Linked DNA regions of Thiorhodovibrio winogradskyi. The protein of the gene in region 1 interacts with the protein of each later gene in a pairwise test. Links are inferred from orthologs where the notes say so. Each region holds a gene or a part of one and is shown in the gene's direction. Other genes may lie near its edges. The genes, in order: ftsH and hflC.

Evidence for each region.
Region 2: the proteins of ftsH (region 1) and hflC interact in binary tests that used the Escherichia coli proteins (3 or more experiments, as listed by UniProt). The link is inferred for Thiorhodovibrio winogradskyi from one-to-one orthologs.

Annotation. Positions count from the first base shown.
Region 1 is NZ_CP121472.1:3,850,543-3,855,950, reverse strand. The notes cover bases 1-2,890. They hold ftsH (ATP-dependent zinc metalloprotease FtsH), read left to right. Parts: upstream 1-426; coding sequence 427-2,355; downstream 2,356-2,890. Other genes in these bases: folP (dihydropteroate synthase), read left to right, coding at 2,382-2,890; rlmE (23S rRNA (uridine(2552)-2'-O)-methyltransferase RlmE), read left to right, coding at 1-207. Also shown: more of folP, read left to right, coding at 2,891-3,161; glmM (phosphoglucosamine mutase), read left to right, coding at 3,274-4,614; Thiowin_RS17695 (sodium-dependent transporter), read left to right, coding at 4,672-5,408. UniProt on the Escherichia coli protein: Acts as a processive, ATP-dependent zinc metallopeptidase for both cytoplasmic and membrane proteins. Plays a role in the quality control of integral membrane proteins.
Region 2 is NZ_CP121472.1:379,509-385,502, forward strand. What follows is about bases 2,876-5,874. They hold hflC (protease modulator HflC), read left to right. Parts: upstream 2,876-3,914; coding sequence 3,915-4,835; downstream 4,836-5,874. Other genes in these bases: hflK (FtsH protease activity modulator HflK), read left to right, coding at 2,876-3,915; Thiowin_RS01950 (DUF2065 domain-containing protein), read left to right, coding at 4,883-5,068; Thiowin_RS01955 (ATP phosphoribosyltransferase regulatory subunit), read left to right, coding at 5,172-5,874. Also shown: tRNA (adenosine(37)-N6)-dimethylallyltransferase MiaA, read left to right, coding at 1-732; RNA chaperone Hfq, read left to right, coding at 1,030-1,287; ribosome rescue GTPase HflX, read left to right, coding at 1,312-2,607; more of hflK, read left to right, coding at 2,728-2,875; more of Thiowin_RS01955, read left to right, coding at 5,875-5,994.

The DNA of each region.
Region 1 (5,408 bases):
CTGGTGGTCAAGACATTTCAAGGTGAGGGCTTTGACCCACTCGTGCGCGAACTGCGCCGCTGTTTCGAGCGGGTGGTGACGCGCAAGCCGGATGCCTCCCGGGCTAACAGCCGTGAGACCTACCTGGTTGCCAAGGGTTTTCGCCCAGCTTGCCGGGCAGTCACCAAAACAGGTCCGGGTCAAGGCCCTGTTAGTGTAGGGGCTTAGGCTGATGCGACAGGCTGACTTTGGCTTTGCGCGTCTACCTGTGTCAGGATGCGGGGGTGGCAACCCGGGTTGATCACCCGGTATTGATCAATACCGCCTGATCGACTCAATAATCGACTCAATAATCGACTCAATTATTGACTCAATAATTAAGTCAATGATCGACAAGGTGTCCGGCCATGCCGGACGATTTTCGGAGAGACTGCGTCTGTGAGTGATATGGCAAAGAATCTGCTTTTGTGGGTGGTCATAGCGATTGTGCTGATGTCCGTCTTTAACAATTTCACCACGGCTCCAACCACGCCGCGGACCATGGCCTACTCGGATTTTCTCGAGCAGGTGCAGCAAGGTCAGGTTAGGGAAGTGGTGGTCAAGGGACGTACCATTGAGGGGGAAAGCGTCGACGGTCGCCGCTTCACCACCTACAGTCCGGGCGATGACGGCTTGGTGGGTGATCTGCTTAATAACAATGTCGAGATCAAGGCCGCGCCGCCGGAGAAGCAGTCACTGCTGATGCAGATCCTGATCAACTGGTTCCCGCTATTCATTCTGATCGGCCTGTGGATTTTCTTCATGCGCCAGATGCAGGGCGGCGCCGGCGGTCGCGGGGCCATGTCCTTCGGCAAGAGCAAGGCGCGCATGCTGAGCGAGGATCAGGTCAAGGTGACCTTCGCGGATGTCGCCGGGGCCGAAGAGGCCAAGGACGAAGTGGTCGAGGTTGTCGATTTCCTCAAAGATCCGTCGAAATTTCAAAAGCTTGGCGGAAAAATTCCCAAGGGTGTGCTCATGGTGGGGCCGCCCGGCACGGGTAAGACGCTGCTTGCGCGCGCCATCGCTGGCGAGGCCAAGGTGCCTTTCTTCACCATCTCAGGCTCGGACTTTGTCGAGATGTTTGTGGGTGTTGGTGCCTCGCGCGTGCGGGATATGTTCGAGCAGGCCAAGAAGCATGCTCCTTGCATTATCTTCATCGACGAAATCGACGCCGTTGGTCGTCATCGCGGCGCCGGTCTCGGCGGTGGTCATGACGAGCGCGAGCAGACGCTCAACCAATTGCTGGTGGAGATGGACGGCTTCGAGGGCACCGAGGGCATTATTGTCATCGCCGCCACCAACAGGCCCGATGTGCTTGATCCGGCCTTGTTGCGTCCCGGTCGTTTCGATCGTCAGGTGGTGGTGCCCCTGCCCGACGTGCGCGGACGCGAGCAAATTCTGAAGGTCCACATGCGTAAGGTGCCAACCGCCGAGGATGTGAAGGCATCCATCATCGCGCGTGGCACGCCCGGCTTCTCGGGTGCCGATCTGGCCAATTTGGTCAATGAGGCAGCGCTTTTCGCCGCGCGCTCCAACAAGCGTTTGGTGGATATGCAGGATCTGGAAAAGGCCAAGGACAAAATCATGATGGGTGCCGAGCGGCGCTCCATGGTGATGTCCGATGACGAGAAAAAGCTCACGGCTTATCACGAGTCTGGTCACGCCATCGTTGGACGCCTGGTGCCCCAGCATGACCCGGTGCACAAGGTCAGTATCATTCCGCGCGGTCGGGCGTTGGGCGTGACCCTGTTCCTGCCGGAGGATGATCGCTTCAGCTACAGTAAGCAGCGGCTCGAGAGTCAGATCTCCAGTCTCTTTGGCGGGCGTATCGCCGAGGAATTGATCTTTGGACCAGAAATGGTCACCACCGGTGCCTCGAACGACATTCAGCGTGCCACCGAGCTGGCGCGCAACATGGTCACCCGTTGGGGTCTGTCCGACCGGCTCGGTCCGCTGTCCTACGGGGAGGACGAACAAGAGGTCTTTCTCGGTCATTCTGTCACTCAGCACAAATCGGTCTCGGATGAAACCTCGCATGTGATCGACGAGGAAGTGCGCAGCGTGATTGATCGAAATTACGAGCGTGCCAAGCATCTGTTGAACGAAAACATGGAGAAACTCCATCACATGGCGGCGGCCTTGATTAAGTACGAAACCATCGATCTTGATCAAATCAACGACATCATGGATGGCCGTGATCCGCGTCCACCCAAGGACTGGGATAACGATACCCAACGCCCGCCAGGTGGCAGCGCCAAGGCACCCGCGACCGCGAATGAGGACGGCAAGGCTGTCAGCGGCATTGGTCCTATCGGCGATCCCGCGGGCGAGCATTGACGCCACATCCAAGTCAGGTCTCAGTGATGGGCGTGCTCAATGTCACGCCCGACTCCTTCTCTGATGGCGGGCGCCATGCCGATGCCCAGGCCGCCTGTGACCATGCCCATGCGATGGCCGAGGCGGGGGCGGCGATCATCGATATCGGCGGTGAGTCGACGCGGCCTGGCGCCGCCGCAATTAGTGGCGCCGAGCAGTTGCGACGGGTGATTCCCGTGATTGCCAGGATCGCGTCGACTCTGGAGACCGTGATCTCGGTCGATACCTCCGATCCTTTGGTCATGCGTGAAGCCGTCGCCGCTGGCGCCGGTATGATCAATGACATCCGTGCATTGCAGGCGCCTGGCGCCATGGAAGCGGCCTCCGAGTTACAAGTGCCGGTGGTGCTGATGCACATGCAGGGCGAGCCCAAGACGATGCAGCAGCAACCGGACTATACCGATGTGGTCGCTGAGGTCGCGGGCTTTCTGCAATCGCGCATGAATGCCGCCCAAGATGCCGGCATTCCATTCGAGCGACTGCTGATAGACCCGGGATTTGGTTTCGGCAAGCGCCTGGAGCATAATCTGCAACTCTTGGCGCGACTTGAGTCCATTGTGGCACTGGGGGCGCCGGTGCTGGTGGGGCTGTCGCGTAAATCCATGCTCGGCGCCGTGACTGGCGCGGATCTGAACGAGCGTCTACCGGCGGGCCTGGCAGCCGCCGTCATGGCGGTGGAGCGGGGCGCGGCCATTGTACGGACGCATGATGTTGCCGCGACCGTGCAGGCCATGAAGATGGTCCAGGCGACGCGCATCGCGGCCTAGGTCGCTTCCCGTCAAACAGCCGCTTCATCCCGCGGTTTGGTGCCGCACTCTGAGCTTTATTGACACATCAGCTCGCCACGTCGAGCTTGATATCTTGGTAAAAGACAAGCGCATGCGAAAATACTTCGGAACCGATGGGATTCGCGGCCGTGTGGGTGACCCAAGCGTTAGCCCGGACTTTGTGCTCAAACTCGGCTGGGCCGCCGGGCGGGTGTTGGCGCGCCATGGCAATGGTCGCAAGGTGCTGATCGGCAAGGACACTCGAATTTCTGGCTATATGTTTGAATCCGCCTTGGAGGCGGGACTGGTCGCGGCCGGATTGGATATCCGTCTGCTCGGTCCCATGCCGACCCCAGGTGTGGCCTATCTGACCCGCACGCTGCGCGCGGTGGCGGGAATTGTTATCACCGCATCCCATAATCCCTACCAGGACAACGGTATTAAGTTCTTCTCCGGGTCCGGGGATAAGTTGCCTGATGAAACCGAGCGCGCGATTGAAGAAGAACTCGAACTGCCGCTTGAGGCAGTGACCGCGAGCGAGCTTGGCAAAGCCAAACGGGTCGAGGATGCAAGCGGACGTTATATCGAGTTCTGCAAAAGTACGGTGCCGGCTTGGTTTTCTCTAAAGGGTTTGAGGATTGTGGTGGATTGCGCTCATGGTGCGACTTACAACATAGCGCCTTATGTGTTCGATGAGCTTGGCGCGCAAGTTGTTAGCCTGGGTGTCGATCCGGATGGCTTCAATATCAACCAATCCGTTGGATCCTTGCATCCGGAAACCTTGCAGCAGACTGTCCGGCGGGAACAGGCCGATCTGGGCATCGCTTTCGATGGTGATGGCGACCGGGTGCTGATGGTGGATGCCAACGGGCGTCTGATCGATGGTGATGTGCTGCTCTATCTGATCGCCAAGTCGCGTCTGGAGATGGGCTGTCTTAAGGGGCCCGTGGTTGGTACCCTGATGAGCAATCTCGCACTTGAGCAGGCCCTGCGGCAACTGGGTATCGACTTTGCGCGGGTGAAGGTTGGGGATCGTTATATCATGGAGCGGCTCAAGGCGGATGATGGCATTCTTGGGGGGGAGCCCTCCGGTCATATCATTTGCCGGGACCGCACCTCTACCGGTGATGGCATCATCGCCGCCCTGCAGGTGTTGGCGGCACTGGCGAGCTCAGAGCAAAGCCTGGCGGATGGCGCGAACGCAGTGGCGCATTATCCGCAGGCGCTGATCAACCTGCGTTTGGAAAAACAGGGCGATGTCATTAACCGACCTGAGGTGCAGCATGCGGTGCGTGCGGTTGAGGAGCGTTTGGGCGAGCAGGGTCGGGTACTTCTGCGGCCATCGGGTACCGAGCCTGTCGTGCGGGTGATGGTGGAAGGTCGCGACCGCGATCAGGTTGAAAAGATGGCAGCAGAGCTTGCAGATTGTGTTCGCGCGCAAGTGAGTGCCTGACAACCAGCGGCTGATCACCAACGCTTTAACCAGGACGATTCCGCAGAGCAGAAACCCATGGCAACATCCACCAGCATCCATGGCATGTGGTCCTCGCGATTTGCCTTTATTCTCGCGGCCAGTGGCTCGGCGGTGGGGCTTGGTAACATATGGCGCTTCCCTTATACGGCGGGCGAGTATGGGGGCGGTGCCTTTGTGCTGGTTTATTTGCTGTGCGTGGCGGTCATCGGTATTCCCATCATGATGGCCGAAGTCATGCTTGGCCGCCGTGGCCGGCAAAGCCCAATCAACACCATGCGCGCATTGGCGCAGGCCCAGCAGGCGCCCGTCATCTGGCAACTTGTCGGCTGGCTTGGCATCCTGTCCGGTTTTCTCATTCTGTCCTTTTACAGTGTCGTGGCCGGTTGGACCCTGGCCTATGTGCTGCGGGCCGGCACTGGCGCCTTTTCGTCGATTGACGCGGCCGGTTCGGCACAAGTGTTCTCTGCCTTGATCGCTGATCCTTGGCAGCTCTTCCTGTGGCACAGCGTTTTTATGATCATGGTCGGGCTGGTGGTGGCGCGTGGTGTGACCAGCGGTTTGGAGCAGGCCGTGCGCTTTTTAATGCCGGCGCTTTTCGTGCTGCTGATCCTGATGGTGGCCTACGCTGCTCAGACCGGGGCCTTCATGCAGGGGCTCGATTATCTGTTTCGGCCCGATTTTCTCGAGTTCCAAGGGCGCGCTGGCGAGGCGATTCTGAGCGCCATGGGCCAGGCATTTTTTAGCCTCAGTTTAGGGATGGGGGCCATCATGAT
Region 2 (5,994 bases), 3.5 Mb from region 1 along the record:
GCATTGCGGGCCATGGAAGAGATCACCGGCGTGGGTCGGGTGCCGCTGCTGGTTGGGGGCACTATGCTCTATTTTCGTGCACTGGTACGCGGGCTGGCGCCCCTGCCGCGGGCGCACCCCGAGTTGCGCCGCGATCTGTCGCGCCAGCTTGAGCGCATGGGCTCGGCGCGGATGCATCGCTGGTTGGCGGTGCTGGACGCGGCCAGCGCGGCGCGCATTCACCCCAATGATCCGCAGCGGATTCAGCGCGCGCTCGAGGTCTATCTGACTACTGGGCGCGCACTCGGGGACCATTGGGCGGAGGCCGCCGCGCAACACTTGCCTTATCGGGTCGTGAAACTCGTCAAGGCGCCCGGTCCGACAGTGGGACAGGCTGGATCATCCGGGCGCGAACGTCAGGCCTTGCGTGAGCGCATTGCGCAGCGCTTCGATGCCATGCTGGCGGCGGGTTTTGAAGCCGAAGTGGCGCGTTTGCGCGCGCGCGGTGATCTGCATCCCGCTTTGCCTTCGATGCGCGCGGTCGGCTATCGGCAAATGTGGCACTATTTGGATGGCGACTGTGATTTCGCGCGCATGCGCGAGCTTGCCATCACGGCAACGCGGCAACTCGCCAAGCGGCAGATGACCTGGCTGAGATCCGAGAGCGATTGCATCTGGCTGCCCCAGGGGGGCTCCCTGTTGGATCGGGCGCTGGAGAGGCTGGCAAATCTGGCGGCCATCGGTGAGTGCTGAGCTGGCGCGGCCCTGGCGCGGCCCAGGGCGCTTGCTGGCCGCAAGGTGACAAGAATGGCGCCTTTTTTGCTTGGACGTCGGACCAAAGGTCGCCAGTGAGACCATGACCCGGCGGCTCTGTGATAACGTATCACTTGCATTGACGTCCTATGCGTGCAAGCGCATCGTCGCGACCTGGCCCCTGCGAGCCTGATTGCCGCGGTTGCCGGCCTCCTCCGTGGTGTGCAGAACGGCGGTGGATGATCGTTGCGATCATGCGTTGATGGGGCTGCCCAATAACAACAAGAGAATTTCACTATGTCGAAGGGACACAGTCTTCAGGATCCGTTTTTGAACGCATTGCGCAAAGAGCGCGTGCCGGTCTCGATTTTTCTGGTCAATGGCATCAAGCTCCAGGGACAGGTCGAGTCCTTCGATCAGTTCGTGGTGTTGCTCAAGAACAATGTCAGTCAGATGATCTACAAGCACGCGATTTCCACCGTGGTGCCGTCACGCAACGTCAAATGGTCCTATCCAGAGGATGACCTCGACCTGGATGAGAGCGAGGCGGAATGAGGCGGTACCTGCCGCGGGTTTGCCATGTTTGAGCGGCCGGACGCGGGCGAACGCGCTCTTTTGGTGCAGCTGGCCATCGGCGGAAAGCTGGACGCGGAAGCCAGCACCGAGTTCCGGCTGCTGGCCGAGGCCGCCGGCGCGCTTGAGGTGGGCTGGCTCACCGGTACCCGCGCCGCGCCCGATCCGCGCTTTTTTATTGGCCAGGGCAAAGCGGCTGAGTTGGCCGAGCAGCTGGCCGCCACGGGCGCCGAACTGGTGATTTTCGACCATGCCCTGAGCCCGGCCCAGGAGCGCAACCTGGAGCGTCGGCTGTCCTGTCGGGTGGTGGATCGCAATGGGCTGATTTTGGATATTTTCGCCCGCCGCGCGCGCTCTTTCGAGGGCAAGCTGCAGGTGGAGTTGGCGCAGCTGCGGCACCTGTCAACCCGCCTAGTGCGCGGCTGGACCCATCTTGAGCGCCAGAAGGGCGGTATCGGCCTGCGCGGACCGGGCGAGACCCAGCTCGAGACCGACAGGCGCCTGCTCGGCCAGCGCATTGTCGCCTTGAACAAACGCCTCGAGCGGATCGAGACCCAGCGCGCCCAGGGGCGCCAGGCGCGTGATCGCGCCGAGATCGCCACCGTCTCCCTGGTGGGCTATACCAATGCCGGTAAGTCCACGCTCTTTAATCGGCTGACCGCGGCCGGGGTGTTTCAGGCCGATCAGCTTTTCGCTACCCTGGATCCCACCCTGCGACGCTTGGAGCTGCCCAATGCCCCGGCCGTGGTGGTGGCGGATACCGTGGGCTTTATCAGCCAGCTGCCACATGAGCTGGTGGCGGCCTTTCGCGCGACCTTGCAGGAAACGCGCTCGGCGGCGCTGCTGCTGCATGTGATCGATGCGGCGGGCAAGGAGCGCGAGCGCTGCGAAAGGGATGTTGAGCAGGTGCTGACGGAGATCGGCGCCGAGTCGATTTCGCGCCTGCGGGTGATGAATAAAATCGACCAGCTTGAGGATCAGCGTCCGCGGGTTGATCGGGACGCGGCGGGGAATGTCAGCACGGTATGGCTGTCCGCTCGAACAGGTGAGGGCGTGGATCTGCTGGTGGACGCACTGGCCGAGCGCTTTCGCGGCCAGGTTGAAAATTGTCAGCTTGAGCTAAATCCTTCCGAGGGTGCGTTGCGCGCCTGGCTCTATCGACACGGGCAAATTCTTGCCGAACAAGCCAGGGATGACGGTGGCTGGACCCTGGAGGTGATGATCGAGCCCGAGCGACTGCAGCGGGAGTTGCGGCGCCAGGGTCGTGCGCGACCCCAGCCAAGGGAATTTCCTGTATGGTAAGGCTGCGCATTGTCCCCCGGGCCGGGAAAACCTAAAATGCCCGTTCGATGGTCGTGGCGCGGCACGCATTTAGCACCTTCGAATCACCTTTAAAGAACGATTAGCCCAGACGGAGACACTATGGCCTGGAACGAGCCGGGAGGCGGAGGCAAAGACCCCTGGGGGTCCCAGCAGGGAAACCAGGGCGGACCGCCCGATCTCGACGAGATCGTGCGCAACTTGCAGGACAAAATGAAAGGCCTGTTCGGTGGTGATTCCGGATCTGGCAAGGGCTCCGGTGGCGGGGCGGGCGGCGGTGCACCGCTCGGGCCGCTTGGCAAGTGGACTATCGGTATCGTTGTCGGGGTGCTGGTGGTGCTTTGGCTCGCCACCGGTATTTATATCGTCGATCCCGCTGAGCGCGGTGTGGTGCTGCGCTTCGGTGTCTATAACAGGATGACCCAACCCGGCCCGCACTGGCACTGGCCCTGGCCGGTTGAGCAGGTCGAGATTGTCAATGTCGACGAGATCTCATCCTTTAGTCACAAGGCACTGATGCTGACCCAGGATGAGAACATCGTCGATGTCGAACTCACCGTGCAGTCGCGCATTGAGGATGCCGCCAATTATCTGTTCCAGGATCAAAATCCGGAGAAAACCCTGCGCGATGCGACCGAGACCGTGGTGCGCAAGACCATCGGCGGCAGCAAGCTCGATTTCATCCTGACCGAGGGTCGCAGCGCCGTGGCGGCGACCATTCGCGAGCGGGTTCAGGCCTTGATGCGCGAGTACAAAACCGGTCTGCTAGTCACCTCCATTAACATGCAGCCGGCCAAGCCGCCGGAGCAGGTCAAGGAGGCTTTCGATGACGCCATCAAGGCGCGCGAGGACAAGGAACGTTCCGAGAACAAGGCCGAGGCTTATGCCAATCAGATCCTGCCGCAGGCGCGCGGTGAAGCCGCCCGCATCGTGGCGGATGCCAAGGCCTATCGCGATCAGGTGATCGCCGAGGCCGAGGGTGAGAGTTCGCGCTTCCTGGCGGTGCTGGAGGAGTATCGCAAGGCGCCCGAGGTGATGCGTGAGCGCCTGTATCTGGATACCATGCAAGAGGTGATTGGCGACAGCCAGAAAGTGCTGATCGACGTGCCGGACAGCAATAGCCTGATGTATCTGCCGCTGGATCAACTCATGAAGAACCCGGGCGCGAGTCGCGACGGGGCCCCGGCAAGTGTCTCTTCAAGCGGGAGTAGTGGCAACGCGAGTGGTGCGAGCAACTCGATAACGCAACGGCCGATGCGCAATGTGAATCGCGAACGGAGGACCCGCTGATGACAGACCGCATGAAACTCCTCTCGGGCATCGCTGTTCTGGTGCTGGTTGGCTTGGTGACGGCCTCGGCGTTCATCGTTTATCAGTGGGAGATCGCGATCAAGCTGCGCCTGGGTGAAATCGTCGGGCCCGAGTACAAACCAGGCCTGCACTGGAAGGTGCCGGTGCTGAACAATGTGATCAAGTTCGACGCACGCATTCAGACACTCGACTCCCAGCCGGAGCGCTTCCTCACCATCGAAAAGAAAGACGTCATCGTCGATTCTTACGCTAAATGGCGCATCAATAACGCGGCGCAGTTTTTCCGTTCCACCGGCGGCGACAGTGCCCGTGCCGCGCGTCTGCTTGCCGAGCGTATTAATACCAGCCTACGGGACGAATTCGGTCGCCGCACCATTCAGGAGGTGGTGTCCGAAGACCGCCTGGAACTGATGCAGGTGCTGACCAAGACACTCGACACCCAGGCCACTGAGTTGGGTGTGGAGGTGGTGGATGTGCGGGTGAAGAAAATCGATCTGCCGCCCGAGGTGAGCGAATCCGTCTATAACCGCATGCGCGCCGAGCGCGAGCGTGTGGCAAGCGATCTGCGCGCCAAGGGTCATGAAGCGGCTGAACGTATCCGCGCCGATGCTGATCGCCAGCGCACCGTCATCCTGGCGGACGCCTACAAGGAGTCCGAGGAAACCCGTGGCCTGGGTGATGCGAAAGCCGCGCGGGTCTACGCCGAAGCCTTCGAGCAGGATCGCGAGTTCTACGCTTTCTACCGCAGTCTGGATGCCTACCGGAAGTCGCTCGTCGACAAGGGCACCACCCTGGTGTTGGCGCCTGACTCGGAATTCTTCCGCTATTTCAATCATCCCCAGGGCGCGGCCGGCTCCTCGGACGACGCCGGCACGGATGGTCGTCTGCGTGTGCGCTAGCAGCGCGCGTTGCTGGCTGCCGGCGGCTATTCTGGATTTGATGCACGATGTGGCATGACTTCCTGGTGGCTCTGGCGCTGGTGTTCGTCATTGAGGGCGTCATGCCCTTCGCTGCCCCCGGGGCCATGCGCCGTATGATGGAGGAGGTGGCGCGCCAGAGTGATGGCAGTCTGCGCATCGTGGGCCTGCTTAGCATGGCCTCTGGGGTTGTGCTGCTGTACTTTGTTCGTTAGCTGACAAGCGACCCCATGATTTCCCATTCCGCACCGCGCCCGGGCTGCCGCCGTCCGCGCCGCCCTGGCTGTGCCGCAACCGCACCCTGACTCCGGCAAGCTCATGACCATCAATCAGGACCGCTGGCTTCTCCCTGCTGGCATTGAGGAAATTCTGCCCCAACAGGCGCGCGATATTGAGCGCCTGCGCCGCTGCCTGCTCGATCTGTTCGATGCTTGGGGCTATGATTTGGTCATTCCGCCCTTTATCGATTATCTCGAGAGCCTGCTGATAGGCACCGGGAGCGATCTGGATCTGCAGACCTTCAAACTGACTGATCAGCTCAGCGGGCGCCTGCTTGGCGTGCGCGCGGACATGACGCCGCAGGTGGCGCGCATTGACGCCCATCAGCTCAGGCGCGAGGAACCCACCCGGCTGTGTTATCTCGGCACTGTGCTGCATACCCGCTCCGATGGCTTTGCCGGCACCCGCAGCCCGCTGCAAATCGGTGCCGATATCTATGGCCATGGCGGCGCCGAGAGCGATGTCGAAATTCTCAGGCTGCTGCTGACCACCCTAGAGACCGCCGGAATCGGCTCCGCCTACCTTGATCTCGGGCATGTGGGCATCTTTCGCGGCCTGGCTGAACAGGCAGGACTGTCGCGGGAGCAGGAATTGACGCTCTTTGGTATCCTGCAGCGCAAGGCCAGCACCGAACTTGCAGCGCTGCTCGATGAGGCTGGCGTCGAGCCAAGCGAGGCGGATATGCTTCTGGCGCTGGTTGAGCTGAACGGTGATGATGCGCTTGAGCGCGCTGGCGAGCGTCTTGCCAAGGCTCGCGATAGCGTTCATCGGGCGCTCGGCAATCTGCGATTGATTGCCGAGGATCTGCACGCCTGGATGCCCCAGGTGCCAGTGCACTTCGATCTGGGCGAATTGCGTGGCT